DNA from 4 places in the Sporosarcina sp. AD_1 genome. Region 1 is predicted to be linked to each of the others. Evidence: riboswitches for the same ligand, from Rfam matches in the RefSeq annotation. Region 1 holds a riboswitch; each other region holds the start of a gene.
What was found. A riboswitch is a leader RNA that binds a small molecule or an ion and turns the genes downstream of it on or off. The one in region 1 is predicted to bind S-adenosylmethionine.
Positions count from the first base shown of each region.

Region 2: linked by a shared signal. The riboswitch ahead of ACSW3C_RS07535 (bifunctional homocysteine S-methyltransferase/methylenetetrahydrofolate reductase) and the one ahead of ACSW3C_RS14050 (methionine biosynthesis PLP-dependent protein) in region 1 are both predicted to bind S-adenosylmethionine.
Region 3: linked by a shared signal. The riboswitch ahead of metA (homoserine O-acetyltransferase MetA) and the one ahead of ACSW3C_RS14050 (methionine biosynthesis PLP-dependent protein) in region 1 are both predicted to bind S-adenosylmethionine.
Region 4: linked by a shared signal. The riboswitch ahead of metK (methionine adenosyltransferase) and the one ahead of ACSW3C_RS14050 (methionine biosynthesis PLP-dependent protein) in region 1 are both predicted to bind S-adenosylmethionine.

Region 1 covers NZ_JBPVIR010000006.1:331,264-337,360, forward strand. The annotation lists gene ACSW3C_RS14040 (ABC transporter ATP-binding protein) at 1-393, opposite strand, end outside; gene ACSW3C_RS14045 (cyclase family protein) at 724-1,473, opposite strand; gene ACSW3C_RS14050 (methionine biosynthesis PLP-dependent protein) at 1,541-2,674, opposite strand; SAM riboswitch class I at 2,756-2,862, opposite strand; gene ACSW3C_RS14055 (DMT family transporter) at 3,021-3,365, shown strand; gene ACSW3C_RS14060 (DMT family transporter) at 3,365-3,679, shown strand; TPP riboswitch at 3,769-3,884, shown strand; gene thiC (phosphomethylpyrimidine synthase ThiC) at 4,021-5,796, shown strand; gene ACSW3C_RS14070 (hypothetical protein) at 5,816-5,986, shown strand; gene ACSW3C_RS14075 (ABC transporter permease) at 6,058-6,097, opposite strand, start outside.
Region 2 covers NZ_JBPVIR010000003.1:257,122-263,218, forward strand. The annotation lists gene bioB (biotin synthase BioB) at 1-741, opposite strand, end outside; gene ACSW3C_RS07525 (biotin transporter BioY) at 741-1,337, opposite strand; gene ACSW3C_RS07530 (histidine kinase) at 1,767-1,952, opposite strand; SAM riboswitch class I at 2,095-2,198, shown strand; gene ACSW3C_RS07535 (bifunctional homocysteine S-methyltransferase/methylenetetrahydrofolate reductase) at 2,300-4,159, shown strand; gene metH (methionine synthase) at 4,140-6,097, shown strand, end outside.
Region 3 covers NZ_JBPVIR010000001.1:512,708-518,804, reverse strand. The annotation lists gene ACSW3C_RS02575 (DUF819 family protein) at 1-138, shown strand, start outside; gene ACSW3C_RS02570 (helix-turn-helix domain-containing protein) at 229-765, shown strand; partial or broken gene ACSW3C_RS02565 (thioredoxin family protein) at 812-1,165, shown strand; gene ACSW3C_RS02560 (glycerophosphodiester phosphodiesterase) at 1,327-2,046, opposite strand; gene ACSW3C_RS02555 (AbrB/MazE/SpoVT family DNA-binding domain-containing protein) at 2,248-2,523, opposite strand; gene ACSW3C_RS02550 (YitT family protein) at 2,719-3,576, shown strand; SAM riboswitch class I at 3,756-3,841, shown strand; gene metA (homoserine O-acetyltransferase MetA) at 4,144-5,052, shown strand; gene ACSW3C_RS02540 (YetF domain-containing protein) at 5,187-5,885, shown strand.
Region 4 covers NZ_JBPVIR010000008.1:14,333-20,429, reverse strand. The annotation lists gene ACSW3C_RS15390 (gamma carbonic anhydrase) at 35-547, shown strand; gene ACSW3C_RS15385 (hypothetical protein) at 881-1,402, shown strand; gene ACSW3C_RS15380 (hypothetical protein) at 2,171-2,500, shown strand; gene metK (methionine adenosyltransferase) at 2,754-3,959, opposite strand; SAM riboswitch class I at 4,142-4,252, opposite strand; gene pckA (phosphoenolpyruvate carboxykinase (ATP)) at 4,426-6,012, shown strand.

The DNA of each region.
Region 1 (6,097 bases):
TGCTTGCTTTTTCGAGAGTTTCTTATGCTTGCGAAGCGTTTCCGTCATTTGGCTCCCAATCGTGAAAACGGGATTCAGTGCGGTCATTGGTTCTTGGAAGATCATGCCGATATGATTGCCGCGGACGGATGTCATCTGTTTCGATTTCATCGTGGCCAGATTGCGTTCATTCAACCGGATCGCACCGTCGACGATCTGGCCCGGCTTGTTAATCAACTGCATGATGGAGAGGGCTGTAATGCTCTTTCCACTGCCAGACTCCCCGACGATTGCGACTGTTTCACCGGGATAGACGGAAAAAGAAATATCATCCACCGCTTTTGCAACAACATCCTTTTCCAAATAAAAATATGTCTTCAGATTACTGACATCCAGTACAGGTTGATTGCTCATAGGGTCACTCCATTTCAATGTGATGACACTTCCTTATACGGCCAGAGCCGCCCGTATAGGAGATTGTCCTGACAATTATCTATGATACTAATGACTAAAGAAGAGAGTGTCAATATAAAATTAAGAAAAATCAGTTTATTAGACAGGATGGCACCGGATTCGACAAGTTATGATAAAAGTAGAAGGGTTTATTGAGGAGATATTCTACAAAATATTCAATTTTTCTTTTGTCTAAGACTGATACGAAAGGAGAGAGATTGATAGAAAGGAACAAAAAAAGCAAAGGGAAGCTGTTCCCTTTGCCGGAATTTCTAACTATTATTCACTTGGTTAAGGCAGTATTGCAAAAGACCGAACCGGGAAGCCGGATGCCTTTTCTGGTTTCGGAACAATATTGAAGATGACAGCTCCTTTGGCAGGGCACTTGTCCAAGTTCGTCATCAATTCAATCTGGTACGTATCTTGATCGAGTACATAATACTCGCCTTCTAATTTTCCTTTCGCACGGAAATCTACGGCGGAGTCAGTATCATACGTTTCATGGCCGACTGCTTTCACACGACGCTGCTCGAAGAGGAATTGTAGGGCGTCAAGTCCCCAACCTGGGATCCGGTTGTTGCCCTCGCTGTCCTTGTTATTGAAGGCTTCTGCATCCGGCCATCGTTTACTCCAATCTGTGCGAAGCGCCACAAACGTTCCTTCTTCGATCGGTCCATGAATCTCCTCAAAATCAAGGATATGTTGAACACCCAGTGTAAAGTCGTTATCTTCCGCTGCTTCTTTTGATTTATCGATGACGACAAGTGGCAGAACTAACTCTTTTAACTGCAGTTCTTCTAGATAGCGGGTATCGCGGACAAAGTGAATAGGTGCATCGATATGCGTCCCATATTGCCCTGGAAACGTGAATTGTTGAGCTAGAAAACCATCATCATGGTTAAAAAGCGTCTCAAATTTGGCGTCGTCGAACATGAAAAAGTGTGGAGAATCCGGGCCGAACGTATGGGTAAGATCAATCCACTCTTTCGATTTCAGGAGCTGTAGAGCCTCATGTATTTCCGTACTTGTTTTTATCGTCATTTCCATCCCTCTTTCTTCGCGTGATTTCTATTATTAATAAGTATTTTCATGTAACTCCGGCAGATCTTTACGACAAGGAGGACACTTGCTCGGTCGTTCTGCTGGCGGCTTTCAACGCTTGCTGAACATCTTCAATTAAATCTTCTGCATCCTCCAGGCCAACTGAAAACCGCAGAAGTCGGTCGTCAATCCCACGGCGAAGGCGCTCCTCGAGCGGGATATCCATATGAGTTTGTGTCGTCGGATATGTAATGAAACTTTCGACTCCGCCAAGACTTTCAGCAAACGTAATCAGCTTTAGATTTTCTAGGAAGGGGCCGATCCATTCGCTCTTTTGAAGACGGAAGGAAACCATACCGCCTTGCCCTGCGTACAAGACGCTATCAATCAGCTGCTCTTTTTCTAAATAGGCGACAATCTCCTTAGCATTCGAATCATGTGCGCGCATCCGTACGTGAAGCGTCTTTAACCCACGGACAACAAGCCAAGAATCAAACGGGGACAATGTCGCACCGATGGCATTATGATTTTTTTCGAGCTGTTCGCATAATGATTCTCCCTTGGCAACAACGAGGCCTGCAAGTACATCATTATGTCCGCCGATATATTTCGTTGCACTGTGGATGACGATGTCTGCTCCATCTTCAATTGGCCTTTGATAATAAGGTGTTAGGAATGTATTGTCGACGATGAGATAGAGTCCATGTCTCTTTGCTAAATCTGCAAAAGAGGCAACATCAATTTGTTGCATGAGCGGATTTGTTGGTGTCTCAAGAAAAAGCGCTTTGGTCTTGTCGGTAATTAATTGTTCAACTTCTTCCACGGTTTCAAAGGAAGAGTAAAGTGTCCGGATGCCATAAAGATCTTCATATTGGTCGAACAGTCGGTAGGTGCCGCCATACAGATCTTCCGGTGCAATTAATTCATCGCCTGAACGGAACAAGGAGAGGACGAGTTGAATTGCTGCCATGCCAGAACTGCAAGCATAGCCTTGATCTCCACCTTCCAATTCTGCAATGCCTTCCTCCAAAATGGTGCGTGTCGGATTTTTTGTACGGGTATAGTCATAACCTGTTGATTGACCGAGCCCGTCATGCTTATAAGCGGTGGACAGATAGATAGGTGGGTTGACGGCACCCGTTCTCGGATCACTTTGATTTCCCAGCTGGACAAATTTCGTATCTAAACATCGTTTTTTCATCGTTGCATCTCCCTTGTCAGAAAAAATAAAAAAGGACCCTACAAGAAGAGGGCCCTCAACAATCGAATGTTGAAATCAATCTTCTCATCTTCATGACGCGAACGCCACTTGGAATTAGCACCATACCAAAATCGGGCTGGTTGCTGAGACTTCTTCGGGCCAAATCCCTCCGTCTCTCTTGATAAGAATAAAAATATGGAATTGTTTAAAAATAGTTTATCTAACGATAGCATGAAAGAGTCGCATTTGCAAGCTGGTATTTTTGCTATACTATTGATTGATTAGCAGGCTCTACATAGCAGTTCATTGACTGGTGAATGGGCCGGGAGGACAGGAGGTAATTCCAGTGGCATGGTTATATGTTGTTTTCGCAGCAATTGTTGAGATATTCTGGGTGGTCGGCCTCCGGTATTCAGATTCACTGCTGGAATGGACGGGCACAGTTGTTGCCATTCTGTTCAGTTTCTATTTCATAATAAAAGCTTGCGAGAAATTGCCGAGCGGAACGGTATATGCCGTGTTTACAGGCTCCGGAGCGGCAGCGATTGTCTTACTAGATTTTGTACTATTTCATGCCGATTTCTCTTTCATGAAAGTACTATTCATTGTAATGATTATGATAGGTGTCATCGGCATCAAGATGACGACAACGGATGAGAAACCGCAAGAATCAGAAGGGGGAGAGGGGTAATGGCATGGCTCTACTTAGTCATTGCAAGCTTCGGTGAAATTTTTGGCGTTTATTGCATTAATTTATACCTCCATAAGAAAACGTTCCCTCGCCTTATCCTGTTGGCTGCGGTATTTTCAGCCGGCTTTTTCTTCCTTTCCCTTGCGATGCGTGAGATTCCGATGGGGACCGCATATGCAGTCTGGACAGGGCTTGGAGCAGCTGGCGCTGTGACGGTCGGAATCTTGTTTTTCAATGAACCCGCAGGCTGGAAGCGGATGCTGTTCTTGATATTGATTATAGGAGGCGCGGTCGGATTAAAGCTTTTTGGATAAAGTTTTTTATTTGAGTAAACTACTAACGTCGGATTAGGTTGACATTTCCTGATACTCGGTTAGACTATGAGTGTACGACCAATTTAATAGATGCAAACTAGGGGTGTCCGGCATAACCGGACTGAGAGGGAGATATGGATTGCTCTCCTAACTCTTTGGACCTGATCTGGCTCATACCAGCGTGGGGAAGTTTCTATAACGATAAGTGGCATGCATATGCGTATGTTTTGGAGACCAGGTCTGTTTTATGACAGATCTGGTCTTTTTGCGTCTAAGCAGCACTCCCTTTTGGATAGAGTCATTGGTTCACCCGCAAATAATGATGAGGGGACGATGACAAGATGAGTAACATGAAAGAAGAAACACCGATTCACATCCATTCCTGCTTTCCTTCTAGCAAAAAGGTGTATGTGGAAGGCGGTAGAAAGGACATTCAAGTTCCAATGCGGGAGATTGAATTATCTCCCACCATTACAGAAGAGGGTGAATTTCCGAATGAGCCATTCCGTGTATATGATACGAGCGGAAAGTATACGGAGACTGGCTATGAGGTGGATATTCGCAAAGGACTTCCGGAAATTCGGAAACAATGGATTTTGGAGCGCGGTGACGTGGAGGAGTATGAAGGGCGGGAAGTGAAGCCAGAAGATAATGGCTACCAGGCTGGCAAGGAAAAAAGTGACGAGATGTTTCCTTTATTGAAGCGCAAGCCGCTTCGCGCAAAGCCCGGGAAAATTGTGACGCAGATGCATTACGCACGGCAAGGAATCATCACACCTGAAATGGAATTCATCGCAATCCGGGAGGGCATGGATCCGGAGTTTGTCCGAAGTGAAGTGGCGCGCGGCAGAGCGGTCATCCCGTCAAATATCAATCATTCGGAAGCGGAACCGATGATTATCGGACGCAATTTCCATGTGAAGATCAATGCCAACATCGGCAACTCGGCCGTCTCCTCGTCCATCGGGGAGGAAGTGGAAAAGATGACGTGGGCGACGCGCTGGGGGGCGGATACGATTATGGATCTGTCGACGGGCAAGAATATCCACACGACACGTGAATGGATCATTCGCAATTCCCCTGTGCCGGTCGGAACTGTTCCGATCTATCAGGCGTTGGAAAAAGTGAATGGGAAAGTGGAAGATTTATCATGGGATGTGTTCCGCGATACACTCATTGAACAGGCGGAACAAGGGGTTGATTATTTTACCATCCATGCGGGGGTCCTCTTGCGCTATATCCCACTGACTGTAAACCGTGTGACGGGGATTGTTTCCCGTGGTGGATCCATCATGGCCCAGTGGTGCCTGCTGCATCATCAGGAAAGCTTCCTGTATACACATTTTGAAGAGATTTGTGAAATCATGAAGGCGTACGATGTGTCATTTTCTCTTGGGGATGGCTTGCGTCCGGGATCCATCGCAGATGCTAACGACGAAGCGCAATTTGCGGAACTTACGACATTGGGTGAATTGACGAAGATAGCGTGGAAACATGATGTGCAAGTCATCATTGAAGGGCCGGGACATGTCCCGATGCATTTAATTAAAGAAAACGTCGACAAGCAAATGGAAATCTGCCAGGAGGCCCCTTTCTATACATTAGGACCATTGACGACCGACATTGCTCCTGCGTATGACCATATTACGTCGGCGATTGGAGCTGCCATGATCGGTTGGTTCGGAACAGCGATGCTATGCTACGTAACACCGAAGGAGCATCTTGGATTGCCAAATAAAGACGACGTCCGCGAAGGGGTCATTGCATATAAAATTGCTGCCCATGCCGCTGACTTGGCAAAAGGCCATCCAAACGCCCAAAAGCGTGATGATGCGTTGTCCAAAGCTCGATTTGAGTTCCGCTGGCGTGATCAATTCAATTTAAGTCTCGATCCCGAGCGTGCTATGGAATACCATGATGAAACCTTGCCGGCGGAAGGTGCAAAGATTGCCCATTTCTGTTCCATGTGCGGACCGAAATTCTGCAGCATGCGTATTTCCCATGATATTCGAAAATTTGCAGATGAAAATACGTTGGAAGAAAAACTGGCCATCAAAAAAGGTCTTGAAGAAAAAGCGAAAGAATTCCAAGAGGCCGGGGGCACCATCTATAGCTAACACGATGGGAGGGAAGGAGATGACATCTGCGGAAGCTCTCCTGATGGAGATTACGAAAGGGAAAAGTCGGCTTTTTCAGCTGGAGCAGCAATTGCGTGAAATCCAGCTGCAATGCGAGCACGATTATCAAAAGGAACAAACCCATCGGATTTGCCGCAAGTGCAAGCGGATGGAAAGTCTTCATTATTAATAAAGTACAAAGCCCCTGTCAGAAGGTTTGCTGACAGGGGTTTTCTATGCCAGGTGGGAAGTCCGGCGAATTTATTTCCAAGAAATCTGTTGCATGCGTTCATTGAACAGC
Region 2 (6,097 bases), on a different contig from region 1:
ATTCGTTCCTTCTAGCGGAGTGCCATCGACTGCATGCAGGAAATTGACAGGAATCGAATCCGCATCCAATGCATGCAAACTGCGCGCCATGTCGATAATATCCTCTTTCGTCTCACGCATTCCGACGATGACGCCGGAGCATGGCGAAATGCCGGCTTCCTTTGCAGATTCAACGGTATTCACCCGATCGTCGTATGTATGAGAGGTCGTGATGCTGCTGTGATGAGCCGCCGACGTATTAATGTTGTGATTGTACCGATCCACTCCCGCCTCTTTCAGGCGCTTCGCTTGCTCCGGCTTCAAAATCCCGAGACACGCGCAAACCGTCATGTCCGCATGCTTGCTTTTAATTTCCTTTACGGAATCAATTACGATTTCGAGTTCCCGATTCACAGGTCCCCGGCCGCTCGCCACGATGCAATAGGTCCCAGCATTGACGGAAGCTGCCCGCTCCGCCCCCGCTACGATCTCCTCTTGTTTCATCATCGCATACTTTTCAATCGGCGCCTTCGAGACGATCGACTGGGCACAATAACCGCAATTCTCTGGACACAAACCTGACTTAGTATTAATAATCATGTTCAACTTTACTTTATTTCCATAGTAATGTTTACGGACTTTATAAGCCGCATGGAGCAACGGAAGCAAATCATCATCTGGACTTTCCAGGATGGCCATCGCTTCAACATCCGTCATGGTCTCCCCTTGCAACACCCGATCAGCCAATGCTTCGTAATTCATCAACGCCCTCTCCTCACTTTCAATACTTTATACATCCTGTGGCCAAAGATCCCTGCCAGCACAGACAGGATAATATCTTTTGGCAACGGCGGAATCATCCAGATCCACGCCACTTTGTAAGTAAAAGCATCAGGCGCTGACGCCCAAAGTTTGTAAGCGAAATACATCCAATTTGTCCCGAACAAATAATTGACGGACATCGCGACAAGGGCGGCTACAATATAACTGCGCAGGCTGCCGTTCTTTTCAACAATCTTCCCTGCGATATAAGCCACTAATATGAAAGAAATAACAAAACCAAACAACGGGCTTAGAATTTGCCCAAAGCCTCCCGAGAATTTTGAGAATACAGGGGCTCCTGCCAATCCGACTGCCATATATACAGCCATAGCCGTAGCACCAAGTCGACTGCCAAGAATCAATCCTGCCAAAATAGAAAAGAACGTCTGCAAAGTGATCGGTACCCCGCCGATCACTAGAAACGGAACAAATGTTGTAATATTAGCCCCGATCATCATCAGAGCCGCAAACATGGCGCAATACACCAGACTTAAAGCACTCATTCCACTATTTTGTTTTGCTGATACCGTTGCCATCCAACACACCTCATTTAACTAATTATCTGTAGTAATAGAATATAAGTTCATAAAATATGTGTCAACTAAATTTTCATTTATGGTTAACTCATTATTTATTATTTACACATTGCAGTGGTTCTAGAAGCAGACGATAGATAGCTATGCCCTTTTCTTTCTGTCTTGAGGGGACGGGGTTTGTTGGATGATCGCTTCTCTCACTCGGGATGGGGATGGGACTGAATGAGTTTACCTGTGTAGGTGGGTATGCGCAGGTATGGCATCGGTATGCGCGCGTGCGGCATCGGTATGCGCGGGTACTGCGTCGGTATGCGCGGGTGTGACACCGGTATGCGCGCATACGGCATCTCTAGGCGAGGTCAACAAATCTAGCGGAAAATTTTCTGTAAAAACAAAAAAATCGACAGCCCTCTGCTGCCGATTTTCCATTTATCTATGTTTGTCTTCACTCTTCGGGAATAGGAAATATGCAATGATCCCACTGAAGACAGCGGCTCCGATTGTAATCCACACACGGGATGTTTCGGGCACTTCTTGAAAGTTCTTCGATAACATATACCAAGCGATCCAGCCGACAATAAGCCCGATCGGAACGGAATATTTAAAAATTCTCAAGTGATTCACCTTCTGCCATTTATGTACTATGAATAGTGTAGCACAGTCGCCTGTTCATGCCCAACCCAGGAAGAGGGCTTGACGGTTTCGAGAATAAGCGTTATGATGTTTGAAATTATTCAAACAACTATATATGAATCTATTCTTATCAAGAGAAGCTGAGGGACTGGCCCGTCGAAGCTTCAGCAACCAGCCATTTTTGGTCAGGTGCTAATTCCAGCAGGCAACTAGCCTGAAAGATGAGAAGGAGTGAATTGCGATATATTCAAAGCCTTCTTTTCGAGAAGGCTTTTTTATTTTTCTGATTACACCAAACGTACATACACGACGAGAAGGGACGAGATGAGATGACACTTTTAGATGATTTAAAACACAAGGTACTGCTAGCCGATGGGGCGATGGGCACTTTGCTTTATTCTTACGGCATTGACTTTTGCTATGAAGAGTTGAATGTGGAGAAACCCGAAATAATAGAAAAGATTCATTTAGATTATATCGCAGCAGGTTCCGATGTCATTCAAACGAACACATATAGTGCCAATGCGCATAAACTTGCACGCTACGGCATGGAAGGTCGAGTGAAGGAGTTCAATGAGGCCGCAATCAAAATCGCGAAACAAGCTGCATCATCGAGAGGCCAATATGTACTGGGAACGATCGGCGGACTGCGGGGCATCCGTAAGAGCGAACTGTCGATCCAAGAAGTGCTCACGATCGTGCGGGAACAGGCAGACGCCTTGCTGACTGGAGATCCTGATGGACTGCTGCTTGAGACGTATTATGATTTCGATGAACTCTCTGCCGTTGTAAAGGAACTGCGGCTGATAACAGATCTTCCGATTGTCGCCCAAGTATCGATGGATGAACCAGGGGTATTGCAAAACGGCCTTGTGCTGAATGAAGCGCTTCATCAGTTGGAGGCAATTGGGGCGGACGTCGTCGGCGTAAACTGCCGTCTCGGCCCCTACCATACCATTCAAGCCTTTGAAAAAGTTACGTTGCCAGAGCAAGCCTTCCTGTCCGCCTCCCCTAATGCCAGCCTTCTCGATGTCGAGGATGGCCGAATCGTTTATGTATCGGAAGCGGATTATTTCGGAAAAGCCGCTGTCCTTCTTCGGGACGAAGGCGTAAGGCTCATCGGAGGCTGCTGCGGAACAACGCCGAAACATATCGAAGCTGCTAAAAAACATTTGGCTGGTCTACCTCCGGTGACAACAAAGATCGTTACACCGCAAAAACCGATTTTGATCCGCGAGGCGGAACCGGCTGTTCATGAGCCGATTCACGAGAAAGCCAAAAAAGAGCGGACGATCATCGTTGAACTCGATACGCCGAGACATTTAGAGACGGAACAGTATATTGAAGGAGCAAAACTTCTATATGATGCAGGCGTGGCGGCCGTTACAATGGCCGACAATTCCCTCGCATCCCCTCGCATCAGTAATATGGCGATGGGCTCGATTTTGAAGCTGCAGAATAATATCCGCCCGCTCGTCCATATCACATGCCGCGACCGGAATCTGATCGGTCTGCAATCACATTTAATGGGACTGGATGCATTAGGAATCCATGATATTCTGGCTGTTACCGGCGATCCGACGAAAGTCGGCGATTTCCCGGGCGCGACAAGCGTCTACGATGTATCGAGCATGGAATTGCTCCAGTTGATCAAGCAATTAAACGAAGGAATTTCATTCACTGGAAAGCCACTGCGGAAGAAAGCGAAATTCTCGGTAGCCGGCGCCTTTAATCCGAACGTCCGCGTCCTAGATCGGGCTGTAAAGAGACTTGAAAAGAAGATTGAATGCGGAGCTGATTATTTCATTACGCAGCCTGTCTATACAAAAGAAAAGATTATTGAAATCCATGAAGCGACCAAACATTTGGAAACCCCCATTTTCCTTGGGATCATGCCATTAACAAACAGCCGCAATGCCGAATTCCTTCACCATGAGGTGCCCGGCATCAAATTATCCGATGAAGTCCTTGAAAGGATGCACGCCTGCGGGGATGACCGCGAGAAATCTACGGCTGAAGGCATCGCCATTGCCAAGGAACTGATCGACACAGCTGCGGAGCTGTTCAACGGAATCTATGTCATTACCCCGTTCCTCCGATATGACATGTCGCTTGAGTTAGTCCATTACATCCATGAGCTGGATGCACAGAAGGAGAGAGAATTCGCCCATGCCGAAACATCTTATTGAGCAACAACTTCAAAACAGAATATTGATCCTTGACGGGGCCATGGGTACGATGCTGCAAGCTGAAGACCTATCTGCGGACGACTTTGGCGGGGAAGAATATGAGGGCTGTAATGAGTACTTGAACATCCTTCGGCCTGATATTCTGCAGAAAATCCATCGCGCTTATTTAGAAGCAGGTGCGGATATTATTAGTACTAATACATTTGGTGGAACTCCCCTCGTGCTGAATGAATTTGATCTTGGCCACCGTGCAGTGGAAATCAACCGGCGGGCAGTCGAAATTGCCAAGCAATGCGCTGCCGAGTTCTCAACACCTGAGTGGCCGCGTTTTGTAGCCGGCGCCATTGGACCGACGACAAAAACATTGTCTGTGACAGGCGGAATCACATTCGACGCCCTTTCAGAGGACTTCTATGTGCAAGCGAAAGCATTGATTGAAGGCGGAGCCGACGTTTTATTAATGGAAACGAGCCAGGATATGCTAAACGTCAAAGCCGGAACGATCGGCATCAAACGGGCATTTGAGGAAACAGGAATAGAGCTTCCTGTCATGATTTCCGGAACAATCGAGCCAATGGGCACGACACTCGCCGGCCAAAGCATCGAAGCCTTTTATATTTCCATAGAGCATATCAAACCGCTTTCCGTCGGGCTGAACTGTGCGACAGGCCCTGAATTTATGACAGACCATTTGCGTTCGTTATCAGATCTTGCGACCAGCTACGTCACATGTTATCCAAACGCAGGTTTGCCTGACGAGGAAGGGCATTATCATGAATCACCAGAATCCTTGTCGTTGAAGTTGCAAGGTTTCGCGGAAAAAGGCTGGCTGAACATGGTGGGCGGATGCTGCGGCACGACGCCTGCTCATATTAAGGCGATCCGGGAAGCCGTTGACGGGTTGCCGCCGCGTTCAAAACCGGACTCCGACCATGCGCATACCGTGTCTGGCATCGAACCACTCGTCTATGACCCGTCCATGCGTCCTTTATTAATTGGAGAACGGACGAACGTCATCGGGTCCCGAAAATTCAAGCGTCTGATCGTGGAAGAGAAATTCGAAGAGGCTTCCGAGATTGCACGGGCACAAGTGCGCGGCGGTGCGCATGTTCTCGATATTTGCCTCGCCAATCCAGATCGCGATGAACTGGAAGATATGACGAGATTCATGGCAGAAGTCGTCAAAAAGGTGAAGGTTCCTCTCGTCATTGATTCAACAGACGAAAAAGTGATTGAAGAAGCTTTGAAGTATTCCCAAGGGAAAGCCATTATCAACTCCATTAACCTGGAGGATGGCGAAGAGCGTTTCGACGCAGTATTGCCGCTTGTAAAGAAGTTTGGGGCAGCCGTTGTTGTCGGTACAATTGACGAAATAGGAATGGCAGTGACACGCGAACGAAAGCTGGAAATCGCCGAGCGTTCCTATGACTTGCTCGTAAACAAATGGGGCCTGGCACCGGAAGACATCATTTTTGACCCTCTCGTATTCCCTGTCGGCACGGGTGATGAACAATATATTGGATCGGCCGTTGAAACAATCGAAGGTATTCGTTTAATCAAAGAAAAGATGCCTCGCACCTTGACGACACTTGGCGTAAGTAACGTTTCCTTCGGCTTGCCGCCAGTCGGACGGGAAGTATTAAATGCGGTGTATCTCTACCACTGTACACAAGCCGGTCTTGACTACGCGATTGTCAATACGGAAAAACTGGAGCGTTACGCATCCATTCCGGAAAAAGAAGTGAAGCTCGCTAATGATCTGTTATTCAACACGACCGATGCAACACTTGCCGAATTCACCGATTTTTATAGGGATAAAAAGAAGGAAAAGACAGAAGACGATATACCGAAGACTGTTCCCGAGCGGCTTGCCTATTACGTCGTTGAAGGTACAAAAGAGGGGCTGATCCCGGACCTGGAAGCCGCACTCGAAATGTA
Region 3 (6,097 bases), on a different contig from region 1:
ACAACTGCGGCTGCCATGGCCATCGCAAAAGGATGGAAAAACCTGATTGGACCGATTCTTGTCGTCGGTACCATCGGTTATATTATCGGAAACTACATCGGAACGACGTTAGGTTTGTGGTTTGCCACAATGATGTAATAGCAGAAGGACCCGTTAGCGACTAACGGGTTTTTCAATTTATCGCAAAATATGGTATGATGGCGAAAATGTAATAGAAGAGGCGGTACTATGTTTGATGGACTGAAAATCAAAACATTGCGCACTGAGCAGCAGCTGTCCTTAAAAGAGTTGGCTGCAAAGTCAGGTGTCAGCATCAGTATGATCAGCCAAATCGAAAGAGGCAACACAGACCCGACGTTGACTACGCTCTATAAATTGTGCAAAGGCTTGGATGTTTCCATTTCCACGTTGTTGGGAACGGATGAACAAACGACACAAATTGTAAGGAAAGAGGAAAGAAAGACGGTTGATTTTCCTCAATCCAATTCAAAGTATCATTTATTGACCCCTATTAATGAAGGTTCTATTGAAATGATCTTAATTCAAATGGAACCTGGACAACAGGATCAGCAATTGGTGGAGCATGCAGGGGAAGAATGCGGATTTATCCTGTCTGGTGAAATGACCATTGTCCTTGGGGAAGAGGAATACATTTTGCGGGAAGGGGACAGCATCCGTTTCAAGAGTGCGACGCCCCATCGTTTTGTAAATCATACTGATCGAGTCGCGACTTCCATTTGGGCCATGACGGGAAGGGTGCTATGAAGCATCGGACGTAGGAAGTCATCTTGACCCGTGATATACTGATACGTATAACGATACATACAATAAAAGGAGTGCAGCGATAATGGAGAAACTGCAGTCGAAAGAACAATTTGAGCAACTCAAAAATGGAGAACGGACCATCTTTATGTTTTCAGCAGACTGGTGTCCGGATTGCCGAGTAATCGAACCGATTTTGCCGGGCTTAGAGGCGGATTTCCCGGAATATGAATTTATCTATGTAGATCGGGATGAATTTATCGATATTTGCCAAGAGATGGATATCTTCGGGATTCCGAGTTTCATCGGATTCCATGAAGGCCAGGAAGTAGGGCGTTTCGTCAGCAAAGACCGGAAAACCCGCGACGAGATTGAGAAATTCATCAATAGCCTTTCAGCCTAATACCATGAGGGGGCTGAAAAAGTCCACCATATCATACTGGCGAGTTTAGGATGCAATAGCATACCTAAGCTCTTTTTTTAGGTAACGTGCAACGCAATCATTCTGCAAAGGGAAAAGGGATATGCCATTGGCACACCCCTCCATATCCCCTATGTCTGCTTTTAGTCGTTAAGAAAAGCATAGAGCCGTTCAGGGTAATCCGTAAAAATAGCTTGGACACCGGCCTGCTGCAGTAGACTTGCATAGTTCTCCTCGTTTACGGTATACGCTCTTACGGGAATGCCGGCTTCATAAACTTCCCGATAGGATGGCCGGATAGCAGTAGGAAACAATAAATGGTATGCATCAGCTGGGATGTTCTTCAAGTACTCGAGCGGCTGAACGAGCACTTCCATAGTGAGCGCACCCGTTTCAATATGCGGAGCGAGCCGTTTCGCTTCTTGAATGGCACTGTGATCAAAAGAGGATAGGACGACTCTTGATTCCAATTTATGCGCCTTAATGAGCTCCAAAACCTTTGCGGTCATACCCTCATAAGGAAAGATATCAGATTTTAATTCAATGTTTACATGATGATGTGTGGATTGAAAGAGATGAAGCACTTCTTCTAGTGTTGGAATCTTCTCTCCTTCGAAGTCAGGTGAAAACCAACTGCCGAAATCATACTCTAGTAATTGAGCGAGCGTCAGATCCTTGATATAGCCTGAACCGTTTGACGTACGGTCAATCGTCTCATCATGAATAACGACAAGCTCTCCGTCCTTCGTCAAGTGAACATCGAATTCGACTCCGTGAACGGGGAGCCGGGCAGCCTCTTGGAATGCTGCTAGTGTATTTTCGGGGAAAGTGCCGGACGCTCCCCGGTGTGCATAAATCAACATGGACATCCCTCCAAATTTTCTGATGAATTAACTATATCATGAACAAGGAAAAAGACTGTCCATCGGCAATGATGAAACAGTCTTTTTAAAATGGCAAATAGAATACTAGTAAGGAAATTGGCCATTCTTCGGTATCTTCCGTTCTAGGCTGCTGGTTGTCTGGCCACTGTGAATAAAAGTGGATGATGCCGTTTGCTCACGTTACCAATCCCTGTTTTCCTTAATCTCTTTCATTAATATTTCCGCGCCTTGGGGACTGATATACATGCCATTGGAAAGCCGTTTATTTTCTGAAGAGATGATGCCTGTAACAACACATGCTTCATCCACCACGTATTTTCGCAAAATGATCATATCATCATCAACGAATATTTCCATTGGAGCGCCCTTTTCCAACTGTAATGTATTTCTCAATTCTTTTGGAATGACAATTCGTCCTAAATGGTCTACTTTTCTAACAATACCTAAACTACGCATGTTGAATATCCTCCTTTAGTGAATTATCCTATTAATTACGAGTATACCAGTAATTTTGAAGAAAACCAAAAATATGAATATACTCTTCTGCCATTTCCTTATTTACTACTATTCCTTAAATCATTCATTTAAAACTTTCCAGAGGCTTTATTTCTGGTAAAATAATTAAGGCTGTTATGGAAAGGAGGCAGGAAGATGTCAAATCGTTATGTAAAATCGACGTTTTTCGACTATCTATTAATCATTTTGGGCGCTTCGCTTGTCGGATTGTCCTTTAATATCTTTTTATTGCCTTCGCGCATTGCGGCAGGGGGCATATCAGGTGTCAGCACGATCTTATATGAGTTGTTTGGTTTCAATCCCGCGTATGTCCAGTGGATTATCAATATCCCGTTAATCATTTTAGGTTTGCTGCTCGCAGGCAAAGAGTTCAGCACCAAAACGCTAGTCGGTACTTTTTTTGTCCCGTTTGTCATCTGGCTGACGGGTGGCATTGAACTTTCGGTTGATAACCCGCTGCTCAGTTCGATCTATGGAGGAATTCTTCTAGGGATCGGCTTAGGCATTGTCTATCGTGGGAATGGTTCAACAGGAGGCACAGCGTTAATCGCCCAATTGCTCAAGAAATACACAGGGATTTCAAGCGGATTTTCACAGCTTATCGTTGACGGGGTTGTCGTAATTACTTCCGCTTTCGTTTTCAACTTTGAACTGGCGTTATATGCTTTAATGTCGATTTATGTGACCAGCAAAGTAATCGACTTCGTTCAGCTTCAGACGTCGCCAACCAAATTGGTCCTTATAATTACGGAAAATGAGAAAAAGGTGCAGGAAATCATACAAAATGAAATCGACCGAGGATTGACGAAAGTTAAATCGACCGGAGGATTTTCAGATAATGAAAAAACAATGATTTTCTGTGTGGTCGAGCAATCGGAAGCTGTGTACTTGAAAAAGCTGTTGCAGACGGCAGAGCCTTCTTCGTTCGTCATTTTCTTAAATGCATCGGAAATACTCGGACTTGGGTTTTCAAAAGCGAAGAGATACCAGTGAGTGACCGCTAGTTGTGAGGTTCATTTTCATGAATTAGCAAATGAAAGGTTTGCCGACTTTTTAAACAGATTGACTTTATTGCGATTGTGGAAAGTGCTGACCATGAAAGTTTAAGAAAAATTTTAAAAAACTTTAGGCAAACTGTCTGAAAAGTGATATACTACTCCGTAATAGAATAATTCTTATCAAGAGAAGCTGAGGGATTTGGCCCGATGAAGCTTCAGCAACCTCTGCGTATGCAGGAAGGTGCTACCTCCAACAAGAAGTTCAACTTGATCTTTTTCGCATCGTTAGTAAAACGTCAGTGAAAAAGCTGTGCATGTCATTCGCGGAATGGCCCTGCCGGATTCAAGTTGATGCCTCGGTGATTGGATGTTTGGAATTCAGGATGCAGTTACAAACCGCCTTAAGCGGATGAATGCATGCGAAGAATCCGAACATCTGGAATACCGTGGGTACTTGATTCTTGAGAGATAAGAACGACCGGAAAATTCAAGCCTCGTTCCTATTTCTTTAGGAACGGGGGTTTTTTATTTGAATTGCCACGACAGAAGAGGGGGAGATTGTATGCCAATTAACATACCGAAACATTTACCGGCAGGCGAGCTATTGAAAGAAGAGAAAATATTCATCATGGAGGAGGATCGTGCGACCACGCAAGATATTCGGCCACTAAATATCATCATTTTGAATTTAATGCCAGAGAAAGAACGGACAGAGCTCCAATTATTACGGTTGCTTGGGAATACACCATTGCAAGTAAATGTGAATTTCCTAAATACCGCTACATATGAATCAAAAAATGTGAGTAAAAATCATTTGGAAGAGTTTTACACGACATTTGAACATATTAAACATCGCCGATTCGATGGAATGATTATTACGGGTGCACCGATCGAGCATATGCCTTTTGAAGAGGTCATTTATTGGGAAGAACTGAAGCAGATTATGGATTGGTCCAAAACGAATGTCACGTCTGTTTTGCACATTTGCTGGGGGGCGCAAGCAGCACTGTATCATCATTATGGCATTGATAAATATGATTTGCCGAAGAAATTGTCCGGTGTTTACAGCCATAGTTTGACGGATTCGACCGTGAAGCTTGCAAGGGGCTTTAACGATATTTTTGCAGCACCGCACTCAAGATATACATCCGTATCCGTTGAGGAAATTGAACAGGATCCTCGACTCCAACTGCTCGCTGTGTCTGAAGATGCCGGAGCATTTATCGTGTTATCCAAAGATGAAAAGCATATTATGGTTACTGGCCATTTGGAATATGATGCGACGACGTTGGCAGAAGAATATGAGCGTGATGTCCAAAAAGGTTTGGATATCGATGTTCCTGCCAATTATTTTCCGAACGATGATCCGGCCAAGCAGCCGATGAACACATGGCGTTCCCATACACATCTGCTGTTCTCAAACTGGCTGAACTATTATGTTTATCAAGAAACACCATTTGTATGGGAATAAAGCTTTACAGAGAAAAAAGGCGCATTTCTTTAAGGAGATGACGCCTTTTTTCGTTACCCTCCTAAACGAAACCATCCGTATAATTATCAGATGGTAGTGGCACACTCGTATAATGGAGGTGCTGCGTTTTGAATATGAATGAATTTCTTGAATTTGATTTTTGGGAAATGACGATGCGAACATTAGCGTCCTTTATCGTGCTGCTTCTGCTTGCACGTTTAATGGGTAAAAAGCAAATTTCCCAGCTGACTTTTTTCCACTACGTAACAGGCATCACGATTGGTTCGATTGCTGCTGCCATTGCCAGTGAATCCGAAACCCCCTATTTCAATGGATTGTATGCGATGATTTTATGGGCTTTTTTAACTTATTTGATGAATTTCTTAGCATTGAAGTCGAAAAAAGCGAGAATTTTACTCGACGATACGCCGACAATCATTATGCATAAAGGGAAATTGAATGAAGACGCAATGAAGAAGTCGCGCCTGCACTTGAACGATTTGAATATGATGCTGCGAGAGCAGGGGATTTTCTCCATTAAAGACGTGGAATATGCCATATTAGAGACGAACGGGCAGTTAAGTGTAATGAAAAAGGCTGGCCAAGAACCGGCGACCAAAAAAGATGTAAAAGCACCGTCTCCAGAACCGAAATTTGTGCCAACTGAAATTATTTCAGATGGGAAAATTGTTTCCAAAAACTTGACAGAGCTCGGACTGACGGAGGAATGGCTGTACGATCAATTGAAAGCACAAGGAATTGGCAAGGCCGATCAGGTTTTTTATGCGGAAGTCCAGACTGACGGAAGTTTGCATATCGATCAACGCTCCTAAGAACCCCAATTCCGTAGCTCGATAAATTCGATTATTATTGATTGTTGTCATGAATTATTTTGTGCAAAATGGTTGAATCCAATCTTCCATGCAAGCCTTTTTCTCAGGCTGTCTTGGAGGATTGGATGTTTTTACATAATCAAGGCAGCAAACGCGGTAATTGGATGGATATAGCTCACCACTTGCTTTTTACTGTATATGTAGTAAAATGA
Region 4 (6,097 bases), on a different contig from region 1:
TTATACACGATTTTTAAAGAAAGAGGGGATCATCTTGATTTATCCATACAATGGTAAAACACCAGCGATTGACCCGTCTGTTTACATTGCGGACTACGCAACCATTACGGGTGACGTGACAATCGGTGCAAACTCATCCATCTGGTTCAACACCGTCATCCGCGGGGACGTCGCCCCTACAATAATTGGAGAACGCGTCAGCATCCAAGACTTGAGCTGCCTCCACCAAAGCCCAGGCAAAACACTGCTCATCGAAGACGATGTCACCGTCGGCCACAAAGCATTACTGCACAGCTGCATTATTCGGAAAGGCGCCCTCATCGGAATGGGTTCCATCATATTAGATGGAGCTGAAATCGGCGAAGGAGCTTTCATTGGAGCAGGAAGCCTCGTGCCACCCGGAAAGAAAATTCCTCCGAACTGCCTCGCCCTCGGCTCCCCTGCTAAAGTAGTCCGAGAACTCAACGACGAAGACCGGGCAGACATGGAACGCATCGTCAACAGCTATGTGGAAAAAGGACAAGTTTATAAAAAAATGCAAAAATGAAAGCACAACGCGTGTGCTTTCATTTCTCTAATATAAATAAAGTGACAATGCCCGCCAACAATACAAACCCTACTCCCCCAAGCAGAACCATAAGCCACATCTCTAATCCCATATCCTTCAACCTCCCTATGAGAGTCGTCGATCTTCCCCTACTAAGAGGAACAAGCGATTGGAAAAATCTCCATATAACTATAAGTAGTATTACCATACCAAACCGTTTCTGGAAAATCAAAATACACGCTATCTTGATATGTATTATTTTAGCTGAATAATTGGATTGAGGACTATACAATTGGTTCGGAGGCGAATACGGATTGTTGGTTGAATATACGGGTGGTTCGCTGGTGGATACGAGCGGTTGCAGAAATATACGAGTGGTTCGGCAGCCGATACGAGCGGTTGCCGGAAGATACGAGTGGTTCGATTGCGGATACGAGCGGTTGCCAGAATATACGAGTGGTTCGGCAGCCGATACGAGCGGTTGCCAGAATATATGAGTGGTTCGGCAGCCGATACGAGCGGTTGCCGGAAGATACGAGTGGTTCGACGGCCGATACGAGCGGTTCGACCGTTTTATCTAAACGCGGGAAATTTTTATGTCTTTGCCTGCACCAGGTCGCGCTGCATGCCTTTGACCAATCAAGAAAATTGATCGGATCGTTAAGCTTATTCTTCTCGAGGAATTTTACGAGCGGTTCGGGAGTGGATACGAGCGGTTGCCGGAAGATACGAGTGGTTCGACGGCCGATACGAGCTGTTGCCGGAAGATACGAGTGGTTCGATTGCGGATACGAGCGGTTGCCAGAATATACGAGTGGTTCGGCAGCCGATACGAGCGGTTGCCAGAAAATATGAGTGGTTCGACGGCCGATACGAGCGGTTGCCGGAAGATACGAGTGGTTCGACGGCCGATACGAGCGGTTCGACCGTTTAATCTAAACGCGGGAAATTTTTATGTCTTTGCCTGCACCAGGTCGCGCTGCATGCCTTTGACCAATCAAGAAAATTGATCGGATCGTTGAGCTTATTCTTCTCGAGGAATTTTACGAGCGGTTCGACCGCGGATACGAGTGGTTCGGCGGCCGATACGAGCGGTTCGACCGTTTAATCTAAACGCGGGAAATTCCATGTCTTTGCCTGCACCAGGTCGCGCTGCATGCCTTTGACCAATCAAGAAAAATGCTCGGATCGTTGAGCTTATTCTTCTCGAGGAATTTTACGAGCGGTTTGGGAGTGGATACGAGTGGTTCGATGGCGGATACGAGCGGTTGCTGAAATATACGAGTGGTTCGACCGCAGATACGAGCACTCCAACGTTCAATCTAGCACCTCTTAAAACTGACGATTTCTATGTTACTGGGGAAAACACTTATAATGAAGCATTTGTAAATAAAGCAGGACGAAATCATAACCTGTTTGTTAAGATGAAACTAATCATAAATAAATCTTTACTAACGCATATGGATTAGGCTACTTCTGATCCACCATGCTACTGCAAATAAACATCGGAAAAGGTGAAATCATATTAAAAAGTATAAGCAAGGACTCATCATTTCGCTTATTTTTCTAATCATACTCTTTATTATAGATCGGAGCCTATACAGTGGAGTCATGTCGTTAAAAATGCCGATTGTTTTATTAGGACTTCATGTTATTGTTTACCATCAGCTAATTCCGAATAAGAGGCTCACACGTTATTTCATTTATATTGGTATAATTATTTTATCTGTTTTCCTTTCTTTACCATCGTTAACTTATAAACAAGCAAAAGAAAAAGTCTTAAACAATCATACTATGACCATCGTGGATACGGGTACCGTTCAAGTGGAGTCTAGTTGGAATCCTTTTGCTCCAGATCGTGCTTACTATTTTAAAGGAAAGAATGCAAGCTCCGAAGAGATTACGCTAATGGTTGTCCCTGATACAGGTAAAGTTCTGGTAATCAATTATTAATTAGCGCCAAGAAAGAAATTAAAGTGGCTTTTCGTATGATTGCAGATCAATACCCTTGTATTAAGTACTCCACTCTCCCTTCAATAGCAAAACGAAAACAGATACCCTTTATTTTGGATATGGATGGATTCCTGCCCTCCAACCCATTGTAAGGGATTTTTTTAATCCCCAAATTCCCCTTCATCTCACGCCCTCTTCCAATCAAAAAAACAGGAGAAGAAAAACATAACGTTTTTCTTCTCCTGTTTCATTATTACCCGACAACGATGCCGGATTTCTCTTTCAAAGCGGCTGCTTTGTCGGTTTGTTCCCAAGGAAGCTCGACATCTGTGCGGCCAAAGTGACCGTATGCAGCAGTTTGTTTGTAGATCGGTCTGCGAAGATCAAGCATTTTGATGATGCCGGCAGGACGGAGATCAAACAGCTCACGCACCATTTCGACTAGCTTGCTTTCTTCGACTTTTCCAGTTCCGAATGTGTCGATGGAAATGGAAACGGGTTTCGCAACACCGATTGCGTACGCCAGCTGTACTTCACAACGGGAAGCGAGTCCAGCAGCTACGATATTTTTCGCTACGTAGCGTGCCGCATAGGATGCGGAACGGTCTACTTTTGTCGCGTCCTTACCGGAGAATGCACCGCCGCCGTGACGAGCGTAGCCGCCATACGTATCAACGATAATTTTCCGGCCTGTCAATCCTGCATCCCCTTGTGGTCCGCCGATAACGAAACGACCGGATGGGTTAATGAAGTATTTGGTTTCTTCATCTAATAATTCAGCAGGGACGACTGCATCAATCACGTGTTCTTTAATGTCACGTTTGATTTGATCTAACGTTGTGTCCGGGTGATGCTGTGTCGAGATGACAATGGTATCGACACGGACCGGTTGGTTGTTTTCATCATATTCGATCGTTACTTGCGTTTTTCCATCCGGACGTAAATAAGAAAGGATGTCTTCTTTGCGAACTTGCGCTAAGCGTCGGGATAATTTATGCGCCAAGCTAATTGGCAAAGGCATTAATTCCGGAGTTTCATCACATGCGTATCCGAACATCAAGCCCTGATCCCCTGCACCGATGGCTTCCAATTCTTTATCGGTCATCGTTCCTTCTCTTGCTTCGAGCGCCTGATCCACACTCGCTGCGATGTCCGGTGATTGTTCATCAATGGAAGTCAAAACAGAAGAGGTTTCCCAGTCGAATCCGAATTTCGCGCGGGTGTACCCGATTTCCTTTACTGTGTCCCGAACGACCTTCGGAATATCAACGTACGTTGTCGTTGTAATTTCACCTATAACAAGTACGAGACCTGTTGTGATAGTTGTTTCACACGCAACGCGTGCATTTGGGTCTTCCTCTAAAATTGCATCCAAAATGGCGTCAGAGATCTGATCGCACATTTTATCCGGATGTCCTTCTGTTACCGATTCCGATGTGAACAGTCGGCGATTTGTCAATGTAATTTCCTCCTTAACGGCTTGCTCATATTGATACGGTACTCTATATGTCCCAGTAGTTCCACGCCTGAAGAGAGTCGACGTCAACATACACAAGGATTAAGGGCCAGACAATATAAAAAGCCTTCCACTCACGTAAATATACATGAGGAAAGGCATTATTTCAAAAGCAGCACCTTTCACTCTTATCGTCCAAGGATTCAACCTTGCTCCAGGTTTGGCACCTTTTCGCAGTGTATGCGCAGGTTGCCGGGCTTCATAGGGCCTGTCCCTCCGCCAGCTCGGGATAAGAGTATCCGTTCATGATATAATGCTACGAAAAACTCGCGCTTTTGTCAAATCATTTTAATGAGAAACACTTGAGTTTTTAATTAGTATAGATTATTATTCTTAATGTGTTATACTAATTACGAAAATAAGGATACCCATTGAGTTGGGACTATATGTAAAGGACGGTACGTAAACTATGATTTCAGCGAAAATCGAAAACGGACTTAAAGAACTTCTTGCAGGCAACAATGTTACAATCCAGCCATCCGTCGCGGAATTGGTTGAAAAGGCGACAGCTCGCGGAGAAGCACAACTTTCAGCAGACGGTGCACTCGCTGCACGCACTGGAAAGTATACGGGCCGTTCACCTGGAGACAAATTCATTGTTGAAGAACCTTCCACTAAAGATAAAATCGACTGGGGCAAAGTGAACCGTCCGATTTCTGCGGACATCTTTGATTCACTATACACGAAAGTGATCAATCATTTAAAGCAAAAAGATGAATTATTTGTTTTCAAAGGCTTTGCAGGTGCTGATAAAGACTCCCAGCTTTCCCTTCAGGTCATCAACGAATACGCGTGGCAAAACTTGTTTGTCCACCAATTATTCATCCGCCCGACTGAAGAAGAATTGAAAACGCATGAAGCACAATTCACGATCTTAGCTGCACCGTCTTTCAAAGCAGATCCAGCTGTTGATGGAACGAACTCCGAAACATTCATCATTGTTTCCTTTGAGCGCCGTATTGTGTTGATCGGCGGTACTGAATATGCTGGAGAAATGAAGAAATCGATTTTCTCTGTCATGAACTTCTTGCTTCCTGAACGCGGCATTTTACCGATGCACTGTTCTGCAAACGTTGGTGAAGAAGGCGATGTTGCTTTGTTCTTCGGCCTTTCAGGTACTGGAAAGACAACGTTGTCTGCAGATGCACAACGTAAATTGATCGGTGATGACGAGCACGGCTGGTCGGATAACGGCGTCTTCAATATTGAAGGTGGCTGCTATGCTAAATGTATCAACCTTTCGCCTGAAAAAGAACCGGAAATTTATGGTGCAATCCGTTTTGGTTCTGTCTTGGAGAACGTTGTCTTGGATGAAGAAACACGTGTTGCAGATTATGATGATAACTCCTTAACTGAAAACACTCGTGCCGCTTATCCGATTCAATATATCGATAACATCGTTACGCCATCAGTGGCTGGCCAGCCAAAAACAATCATCTTCTTGACTGCGGATGCATTTGGTGTGCTGCCTCCAATCTCCAAGTTGACGAAAGAGCAAGCGATGTATCATTTCCTTAGCGGCTTCACGTCCAAATTGGCAGGTACTGAACGCGGGATTACAGCTCCTGAAGCGACATTCTCGACATGCTTCGGTTCTCCGTTCCTTCCGCTTCCTGCAACGGTTTATGCGGAAATGCTCGGTAAGAAAATCGATGAGCATGATGCACAAGTATTCCTTGTCAATACAGGCTGGACTGGCGGCGAATACGGCGTCGGCAAGCGTATGGCATTGAAACATACTCGTACAATGGTTCGTGCAGCTCTTGCTGGCAAGTTGAAAGACGTAGAAACTGAAACGAACGAAGTGTTCGGTCTTGCGATGCCTACAGCAATTGAAGGCGTTCCTAGCGAAGTATTGAACCCACGCAATGCTTGGGCAGATACTGCAGCATACGATAAGAAAGCTAACGAATTGGCTGATCTGTTCCGTGAGAACTTCAAGAAATTTGAAAATGTCTCTGCAGATATTGTCAAATTTGGCGGACCAACTGCCTAATCGAATACAAGCAAGCCGTCTCGCACATAACGTGAGACGGCTTTTCTTATTGAAATTCACCTCCGATTTTCGTCCGCTAGAAAAC